4 regions of the Paenibacillus hodogayensis genome follow, and region 3 is predicted to be linked to each of the others. Evidence: riboswitches for the same ligand, from Rfam matches in the RefSeq annotation. Region 3 holds a riboswitch; each other region holds the start of a gene.
The links. A riboswitch is a leader RNA that binds a small molecule or an ion and turns the genes downstream of it on or off. The one in region 3 is predicted to bind cyclic di-AMP.

Region 1 (2,199 bases), on a different contig from region 3:
TTGGACACGTTCGTCGCGTAATGACGCAGAAGCAGCACGCATAGATGGAGGAGGGCGCTTTTCGCCATACTCCGGTAGCCCTCCGGCTTCTCCGTAAGCTCTCGCCAGATGGTCTCGATCAAGGAGCCGATCGTATCGGCGAGCGAAGTTCCCGCCGGAATGCGGTTATCAAAATGATCGGAGCGATAAGCGAACGGCAGCAGCAAAGCTTCTTCTTCTTCCAGCAGCATGCGCGGCTCGAAGTTGAGGAACAGATACGTGCTGGGGTCGGATTCATCCGAGCTCGCGATGTGCCGCTCCAGGTTGTTGACGAGAAAAATATCCCCGGCCGTGACGGTATACCGTTTATCCCCAAAAAAGAAGAAACCGCTCCCGGACAGGCAGAGGCCGATTTCCAGACTGGAATGATAATGCAGCGGGGCGATAGCCGTTTTGGGCGTCCAACGGAAAGCGTTGATCGGGATATCGTTCTCATAATGAATATTTAACTTCATAAATGACCTCGGTATGGTGTAATCGATCGGATCAAAAACCTATATAGGTTAGCATACCACGGAAATGCGGCGCAAGCGGCAGTTCATATGGAACAATTTTGGCGAAATTTCCAAAGTGGAAGCGGATTCATTAGCAGATGGCTTCTGTTCTTGAAGCCAAAGCTTCCTGAAGCTGTTTTTTTCATCATTTTCATGAAAAACGGTGAAAAAGGGAGCGCGATAAAGCATTTGGCAGATCGGTATCGGATTGCTTCCAGCTAGTGACGGATTGTGCCGGAATTGAAAGTCCGCCACCCTTTACAGAACGACCCGGCAAGCGTAAGATACGGTTCATGAATTGAATAAGATTCCTGACGTCGCACGCCGCTTCGGGAGAGAGGATGATGAAGTTTGCGAGACGTCGGCGCGGCCGCGAGATTCAGGCTGCCGTAGGTTATTTGCAGCGCCGTTTTATGAAAAAGGGTTTCATCAAGAAAATCGCAGTATCGCTGAGTCCTTGAATGGAAAAGGAACGGGGGAACCAAACGAAAGCCGCCCGGCGGCTTTCATGGGGTGAATCCTTCGGCATGCAGCCATGCCGAAGGTAGGGCGACTCTCACGCCCGAATCCGACAGCTAACCTCGTAAGCGTATCGAGAGAGGCAACGATCGCATGTGCTGAGCGCGCAGGGTGTATATCTCTGTGTGTCTGGAGAAGCCGCGAGAGGAGTTTCTACTCTTATCGCAGGCTTCTTTTTGTTGCCTTCTCTATTCAGGAGGAGAAGATGAAAATGGAAAAGCAGGAAGTATTTCTCGTGTCGGCCGCAAGCAAGGCCGGCGAAGCGTTTATCCGCAAGCTAATTCAGCACCGCATTCCACTGGTGGCGCTAGCCAACAATGCCAAGGAACGCGAAAAGCTGGAAGAAATGGGCGTAAAGAAGATCGTCATAGTGGATACTACGGACGAAAGCACGTGGGTTGCGCCGGAGTACAGCATCACCAAAATCTTTTTGTTCGAGAGCAGCCAGAACTTGAGCTGCCGGTATATCCGCTTATGCAGAAGCTGGACCGCCAACGCCATCGTGGTCATTACTCGCTCCAATAAGCCGAGGCTGATGTACAGGGCGCTGGGCGCCAACTGCGTTATTCATACGACCAATGACGACGTCTCGTCGTTATTTCAGTCGTTGGTCGGGTAAAGATAGAGCAACGGAACGGAAAAGAAGAGGAGGAACTTGACATGGCCGATCTGTATATGCTGCTGCTTCTGGCCGCCTGCTTCGCGCTTGTCGCCGGTTTCCTGAAAGGGTGCGGCCGCGTGGTCGAATCGGGGGGAGGCGAGCGCCCGTGATCGTCGTTTACGCATTCACCGCGTTTTTATTCGTCTACCTGGTGTACGCGCTGCTCAACCCGGAAAAGTTTTAAATACATTCGGATCGGTACAAGGGAGGCCCTTTGGATGATGGGCATATTGCAAATTGCCGCGGTCATCGTCATCGTCGTGCTGCTGGTGAAGCCGCTAGGCACTTATTTGTATAACGTATTCCGCAACGAGACGAACGCGACGGATCGCCTGTTCGTTTTCGCGGAACGGCCGATCTTCGCGCTGATCGGGCTGAAGCAGCCTAAAGGCATGACATGGAAAACGTACGGCCTCAGCTTTCTAGTCACCAATATCGTCCTGGCGACGGTCAGCTACCTGCTGTTGAGAATCCAGAACCTGCTGC
Region 2 (2,199 bases), on a different contig from region 3:
TGAGGTGAACAACGCTAAATGATCCGCTATCTGAAAGAAGGCTTCCGCACAACCGCTTCGCAGACGTTTTTGCTGCTCGTTTTGTGGCTGTACCATTTCGTCTGGGGCTTCCTGCTGCTGTCCGTCATCAAGTCGATTGTCGTGCCGCTGATGCACCGGTTTCCCGGCACCCACCTGACGCCGGACGCCTCTCAGCTGTTTTTGGCCGAAAGCCAGTTCCGGCTTATGAAAACCGATATTAGCCACCATACGATCGCGCTGTTGATCGCCTTCGCAGCCGCGCGCATGCTGCTGACTCCCTTGCTTAATGCCGGCGTCTACTACTCGCTGCATCACGCCCGGCTCAATTCCGGCTACCGGTTCCTGCAAGGAATCCGGCATCTGGGTAAACCGTTCTTCGTCTACTATGCCGTTCAACTGCTGCTTACATTCGCCCCATTGTACTGGCTGTATCCGATTGCGAAGAACGCCTTCGCGCATGAAAGCGATTATACGTCGCTCGGGCTTGCGCTGCTGCCATGGGCCGCCGCATACATCGCGTACGGCTTCCTGATCCGCCTCTGCTTCATTTATATTCAACTCGGCAAAACGCAGGGAGAACGGTTAAGCCAGTCGCTCGGACTGTTCCTGCGCAAGCTGCCGGTGGTTGCCGCCGTTGCGCTCGTCTTGCTGGCGATGTCCGGAACAGCGACCGCCGCCGCACTGTCCACCTCCTTGGTCTGGGCCGGCCTATCGGCACTTGTCCTGCAGCAGCTGTTCCACATCGTCACCCTGCTGTTCAAGCTGTGGACGATTGCCGCCCAATATCACGTATATGCCGCGGATACGGCTTCCGACCGATAACCTAGTGCAATCGCATAAGAAAAATCGGCGGCAAAGCGAGGCTACGGTGACCCTTTGCTCCTCCAATCGCACTTGAAACCGGATTCCCAGTTTGGGTCATAGCAGGCGGAATCCGGTTTCAAAGGCGACCGCTTCGCTTTTGCGGACCCAAAGGCCCCCCTCCGCCTTCTCTGCGTAGCCGCACTGTGTCTCATGCGATTGCCCTGGCGGATAACCGTATACCGATTGACGACAGACGAAAGGCCTTGCTGCGGCAAGGCCTTTTCGCTGCGCAAAAAATAAATCGGGATTTTTGAAAAAAATATAGGAGAAAAGCAGGAATTCCGATAGAAATGACGAATTATATTTACCCGGAAACAAAAAAATCGAAACATGCCGAATTCCTGGCTTTTTGCCGGGAAACGGGGGAACCACTCCGGGTGAATTGATCTCGCATTCAAGTGATCATAGGGCACCTTCAACCGAACCCTCAGCTAACCTCGTAGGCACCGGAAGGAGTCCGCGTCTTTTGAAAAAGGCAGCCATTGTCATCACCACCATGGTCGTTCTGTTGTTCGCGCAGATTGGTACCGCTTTCGCAGACACCAATCTCGACAAAACCGTCAACGCCCTGATCGGCACGAAGTACAAGACGGCTGGAACGACTACGAGCGGTTTCGACTGCTCGGGCTTCACGATGTACATATTCAACCAGATCGGCATCGAGCTGCCGCATCAATCCAAATCGCAAGCTCAGGAAGGCTCTTGGGTCGACAAGAACGACCTCAGACCGGGAGACCTCGTGTTCTTCAACACCGACGGCAAAGGGATTTCCCACGTCGGCATCTATCTCGGCAACGACGAGTTCATCCACTCGGCTACCGGCGATGGCGTTATCAAGAACAAGCTCAGCGAGAAATATTACAAGACGCGTTACGTTTCCGCTCGCCGCGTCATTGGGGACGATTTGTACACCCAATTGACGGAGGAAGCCAAGTAATCCGGCCTTGTTCCGCCGGACAAGACAAGCCCTGCCAATCGCGGTTACCCGCATGGCAGGGCTTGTCTTCTTCTATAGCCGTAAAGCTAGGCTCAGGCGCGACGCCGGGCCAGCAATTCCCGTACCTGCCGTCCATCCTCCAGCCGGAGCGCCTCGCGCGCCAGCTCTGCCGCCTCCGCATGCCGCAGCCCGCGCACTACGGCGCGTACGGACGGAAGAGCCGGGGCGTTCATGCTCAGCTCGTCTACGCCCAGACCGACAAGAAGCGGCACGGCTGACGAATCCCCGGCCATTTCGCCGCAGACGCCGACACGCTTGCCTTGCCCCCGCGCGGATTCGACTACGTGTCGGATCAGGCGGAGCACGGCCGGATGGTA
Region 3 (2,199 bases):
CCCTTTCGACAGCGTCTGCGGGAATGAATCCAGCTTGTTCGTCATGTCGAATTGTCCTGCCAGAACGGCGGATTTTTGCTCGAATTGCGCGGAATCGAGGCCGTATGCCATCGACGTCATCCGCAGATGCTCGCGGATGGTCAATTCCTCATACAATTCCGGCGATTCGGGCACGTAGGCAAATGAGCTGCGGTACGTTTCCGCGGATTGCCCGGCTTCTCGACCCAAGATGCGAACCGACCCTTCGTGAGGAGCAAGAAGACCCAAAATATGTTTAATGGTTGTACTTTTTCCAGCTCCATTCAGTCCGATTAGCCCGATCATCTCTCCGGGACCGACCGAAAAATCAATCTCGCGAATGATCGGACGATTCCAAATATATCCACCTGAAAGCCCCTTCACCTCGAGTATGGTTTCCATCTTTTCCCTCCAATTTTGGTTGCGTTTTTCACTCCATCATACCATTTTTGGCTGAAAAACAGCATCTCGGACAAGATGTTTTTACTAAAATGGCTATATATCTCAAGACATAGAGGTATATGACGAAGAAAAACAGGGATTTGTTGCAAGAAAAAACGGAATAAAAGCATTTTTTTCGGCTTTTCGCGAAAATAAGGACTTTTCATCCTCTTTACAGCTTTTTCATAAGGCTTTAATATTACGATCATAATGATTCGAAATTGAATACCGCCATCGACTTACTATCGCTGAATTTCCAAATGGGAATCGGGGGAACCAAGTTTACATGGGGTGAATTTCGAGGCAGCCGTCCGCCCGGCTTGTCTCGGATAGGGCGACTCTCTTGCCCGAACCCGTCAGCTAACCTCGTAAGCGTGAAGAGAGAGGCACGATTGTCGGGCAACGAAGCGCCATCCTTGACTGGGATGAGCATTCGGTTATATGCCGCGAGAAGAGTACCTCTTCCATGCGGCTTTTATTTTCGACATGTTCGAAAATAATCCTGTACGGACTAATTAGGCATAAGTCGTCATAAACATAGCCCCAACATGCAACAGCCGATGGCAAGCATCGAATCATCCAAAAATTGAAACCAGGCCGCGTCAATCCAGTCATGCGTAACACTCGACCGCGAGAACTGATGAAGGAGGACCGCATAAGTGGGCGCTATTCCAAACGGAAACACCCATGTAAAACGATCATCCAGCATGTCTTTCGCAATGCGATGGAAGCATGAAAACTTGCGTTTGATTTCACTAGGCGCTTTGTTTTCGATCGTGATGGCAGTTATGTTTGCACTGCTTTTGTATGGTACGTCAATCAAAAAGGTGGATCTGGTCGTCAATGGGGAGCAGAAGCAGATCAAGACGAGACAAGCGACATTGTCTGCCTTCCTCGACGAACAACACATATCCGTAAGCACGCACGACCGCGTATCGGCCGTGTTGGAGACGAAGCTCAGACATGGGGCAACGTATACCGTCACGCATGCCATTCCCGTCCAATTGACCGCTGACGGCAAGACGGAAACGCGCTACACCGTAGCCAAGACCGTTGCGGGGGCGTTGGAGGAACTGAGCGTAGACCTAGGGGAGCTCGATAAATTGACTCCCGCCAAGGAAGAAGCTTTGGCGGCCAATACACCCATTCAGATTGTACGGGTGCAGAAGCTGCTGGAAAACCAGACCGAGTCGATTCCGTTCGATACGGTCAAGACCAACGATCCAAACTTGCTCAAAGGCAAGGAACAGGTCGTAACGGAAGGCAAGGAAGGCATTCTTGCCAAGAAGATCGAGAAGGTGTACGAGGACGGCCAGCTCGTGGCCGAGAACGTCGTCGATACGAAGGTCGAGCAGGAGCAGATCGACCAGATCGTGGCGCTAGGCACGAAAAACCCGGTCGTCGTATTGTCCGCCGCTTCGCCGGATATCGAGGAAGTGACCAAGGGCGGCGTCAAGTTCGCGTATAAACAAATTATTAGTAACGTCACGTTGACGGCCTACTCCGTCGATGCCGCTTCGACAGGCAAAACGAGCGAGCATCCGCAATACGGCATGACGTTTTCGGGAACGAAAGTCAGCGAAGGGCGAACCATCGCTGTCGATCCTAAAGTCATCCCGATCGGCTGGTGGGTATATATCGAAGGAATCGGTTTCCGTCGGGCAGAAGATACTGGTAGCGCTATCAAAGGCAACATTATCGACGTTTATTTCGACAGCTCCGATTATGCCAAACGATTCG
Region 4 (2,199 bases), on a different contig from region 3:
CCAAAACTCCAAGCTGCTATCGGCCAAGCGGTTGGAGTTTTTTTCTCTTTTATTAGCAGGAAATGGCCAATGGTTCGCGAACTATACCCCCAAGCGATAGGCTATTTTGATGATGGGGGATTCGAAAACATGAAATCTTTTTTTATTTTGACCGATTTGGAAGGGCCTGCCGGCGTGGACAGCTTCACCCAGACAAGACCGGGAGACGGCTACCCCGAGCGGGTCGATGCCGCAAAGAAGCTGCTGGCCCGCGAAGTGAATGCATGCATCGAAGGAATTCGCAGCGTCTACCCGAATGCGCGAATCGACGTATGGGACGGACACGGTCCGGGCGGCCTGTTCGCCGAAGATATCGTCGGCGGGACGTATTTGCGGGAAGGACATCCTTACAAAAAGCTGGAAGGCTACGATGCGCTGCTGTTCGTCGGTCAACATGCGATGGCCGGGACGTACAACGCCCCGCTGAATCATACGTATTCGTCGCGGTCGGTAGCGTATTACCGGTTGAACGGGGTGCTGATCGGCGAGTTCGGAGCCAGGGCTCTCGTCGCCGGGGTGCAGGGCGTGCCGGTCATCTTCCTATCAGGGGATGACAAAGCCGCTTTGGAGGCGCTGCTGTTCGTGCCGGAGATCGAGACGGCGGTCGTCAAGCGCGGACTGGGCATAGAAGCCGCCGAACATCTGGACGGCGAGGAAGCGTGTCATGCCGTACGGGAGGGAGCGGCGGAGTCGGTGCGACGCATGGCGGAAATTCCCCCTTTTACCGGTATAGCGGCTCCTTATACGCTCGAAATCGGGTATTTGACCGCTGTGGGGCAATCGATGCAAGGACCCGGCGTGGAATGGATCAATGACCGGACGGTGCGCATCAGCCGCGACGATATCCGGGATTTACCGGTATAATGTCGCATAATTCCAAAAATTGTAGGTTGACCTTTACGAAAACGGTATGATACCCTTAAAACTCAACTTTAAAACAGGCCGAATCCGAATATTCCGAATATTTGGTACGGGGGACGATTCACTCGGGGTGAATGCCGGCGCTTCTATGCCGGCAAGGGAACAACCTCTTCCCTAACCCGTCAGCTAACCTCGGAGGCCGCGGGAGGGAACCGTTTGAAGCGTTTGTGGAAACATATTGCTTTGTCGTGCGTCGTAGGCATTACCGTTACCGGCATGTCCGGCGGGATCGCCTCCGCTTCGCCCACCACCGGGGCCGATTCGGGCGTCAAAATTCAGATTAACGATAAACTGGTGGAATTCCCGGAAGCGGGGCCATTCATTGACGGCGACGGGCAGACCTTGGTCCCGATGCGTCCGGTTTTCGAGGCGTTGGGCTATACGCTCGATTGGCGTACGGATAACGGCCAACTGAAGGTTGCCGTTCAGGACGACAAGAAACGAACGATGGAAGTGAAGGCTGGGGCGGCCGAGTTAATGCTGGACGGCAAGCCGGTCAAGCTTGAGGCGGAGGCCGTGCAAAACCGGCAAGGAACGGCTTATGTGCCTTTGCGCATCCTGTCGGAGACGCTCGGCTATATCGTGCAGTGGGATAAAGACAACCGTATTGCGATTATCGGACAGGACGGACGCTATCATGCGCCGGCCTGGTACAAGACTGCTGCGGCGGACAACTTGATGCCCAAGGCGGAGCCGCCGACCGTCAAGAATGAACCGATCGTCGCCATGGCCAAGAGCATGACCGGCATCCGCTATATGTGGGGCGGAACGACTCCGGAAGGCTTCGACTGCTCCGGTTTTGTCCGGTACGTGTTCGCTCAAAACGGCGTCGATCTGCCGCGAACGTCCCGTTCCATGTACGACTCGTCCGGTCAGCCGGTTGTCGGGCTGGAGCCGGGGGATCTGGTGTTTTTTAACACCGGTGCGGTTGCGACGCATGTCGGCATTTATTTGGGCGAGGGCCAGTTCGTATCGGCGACGACCTCGCGCGGAACGAAGATTGATTCGCTGTACAGCTCCTATTGGGGCTCTAGATACATAGGCGCCAGGCGCGTCCTGTAAAAAGGGAAACGGTACCGTGAAGGCTGCTCGTATCCGATCATGCATAACAGCGCAGGCCTGGCGGCTTGCGCTGTTTTCCTATCCGATTGCCGGGATTAAGAACGGAATTTCCTATGGTGCAAAGATCAATTCATGCCAGAATACCGTTTAAGGTCTGACTTTGTACGGGTTATATGC

Region 1: another riboswitch for cyclic di-AMP. It lies ahead of ABD796_RS24955 (hypothetical protein); the one in region 3 lies ahead of ABD796_RS30250 (resuscitation-promoting factor).
Region 2: another riboswitch for cyclic di-AMP. It lies ahead of ABD796_RS26260 (C40 family peptidase); the one in region 3 lies ahead of ABD796_RS30250 (resuscitation-promoting factor).
Region 4: another riboswitch for cyclic di-AMP. It lies ahead of ABD796_RS25850 (C40 family peptidase); the one in region 3 lies ahead of ABD796_RS30250 (resuscitation-promoting factor).

Annotation. Positions count from the first base shown of each region.
Region 1 covers NZ_BAAAYO010000011.1:74,399-76,597, reverse strand. Annotated here, with positions in the region: gene ABD796_RS24960 (AraC family transcriptional regulator) at 1-494, opposite strand, end outside; cyclic di-AMP (ydaO/yuaA leader) riboswitch at 971-1,139, shown strand; gene ABD796_RS24955 (hypothetical protein) at 1,258-1,671, shown strand; gene kdpF (K(+)-transporting ATPase subunit F) at 1,781-1,897, shown strand; gene kdpA (potassium-transporting ATPase subunit KdpA) at 1,935-2,199, shown strand, end outside.
Region 2 covers NZ_BAAAYO010000013.1:24,509-26,707, forward strand. Annotated here, with positions in the region: gene ABD796_RS26250 (M1 family metallopeptidase) at 1-3, shown strand, start outside; gene ABD796_RS26255 (hypothetical protein) at 19-843, shown strand; cyclic di-AMP (ydaO/yuaA leader) riboswitch at 1,207-1,346, shown strand; gene ABD796_RS26260 (C40 family peptidase) at 1,352-1,822, shown strand; gene ptsP (phosphoenolpyruvate--protein phosphotransferase) at 1,915-2,199, opposite strand, start outside.
Region 3 covers NZ_BAAAYO010000015.1:53,081-55,279, reverse strand. Annotated here, with positions in the region: gene ABD796_RS30255 (ABC transporter ATP-binding protein) at 1-420, opposite strand, end outside; cyclic di-AMP (ydaO/yuaA leader) riboswitch at 696-848, shown strand; gene ABD796_RS30250 (resuscitation-promoting factor) at 1,200-2,199, shown strand, end outside.
Region 4 covers NZ_BAAAYO010000012.1:163,834-166,032, reverse strand. Annotated here, with positions in the region: gene ABD796_RS25855 (M55 family metallopeptidase) at 130-903, shown strand; cyclic di-AMP (ydaO/yuaA leader) riboswitch at 970-1,115, shown strand; gene ABD796_RS25850 (C40 family peptidase) at 1,117-2,022, shown strand.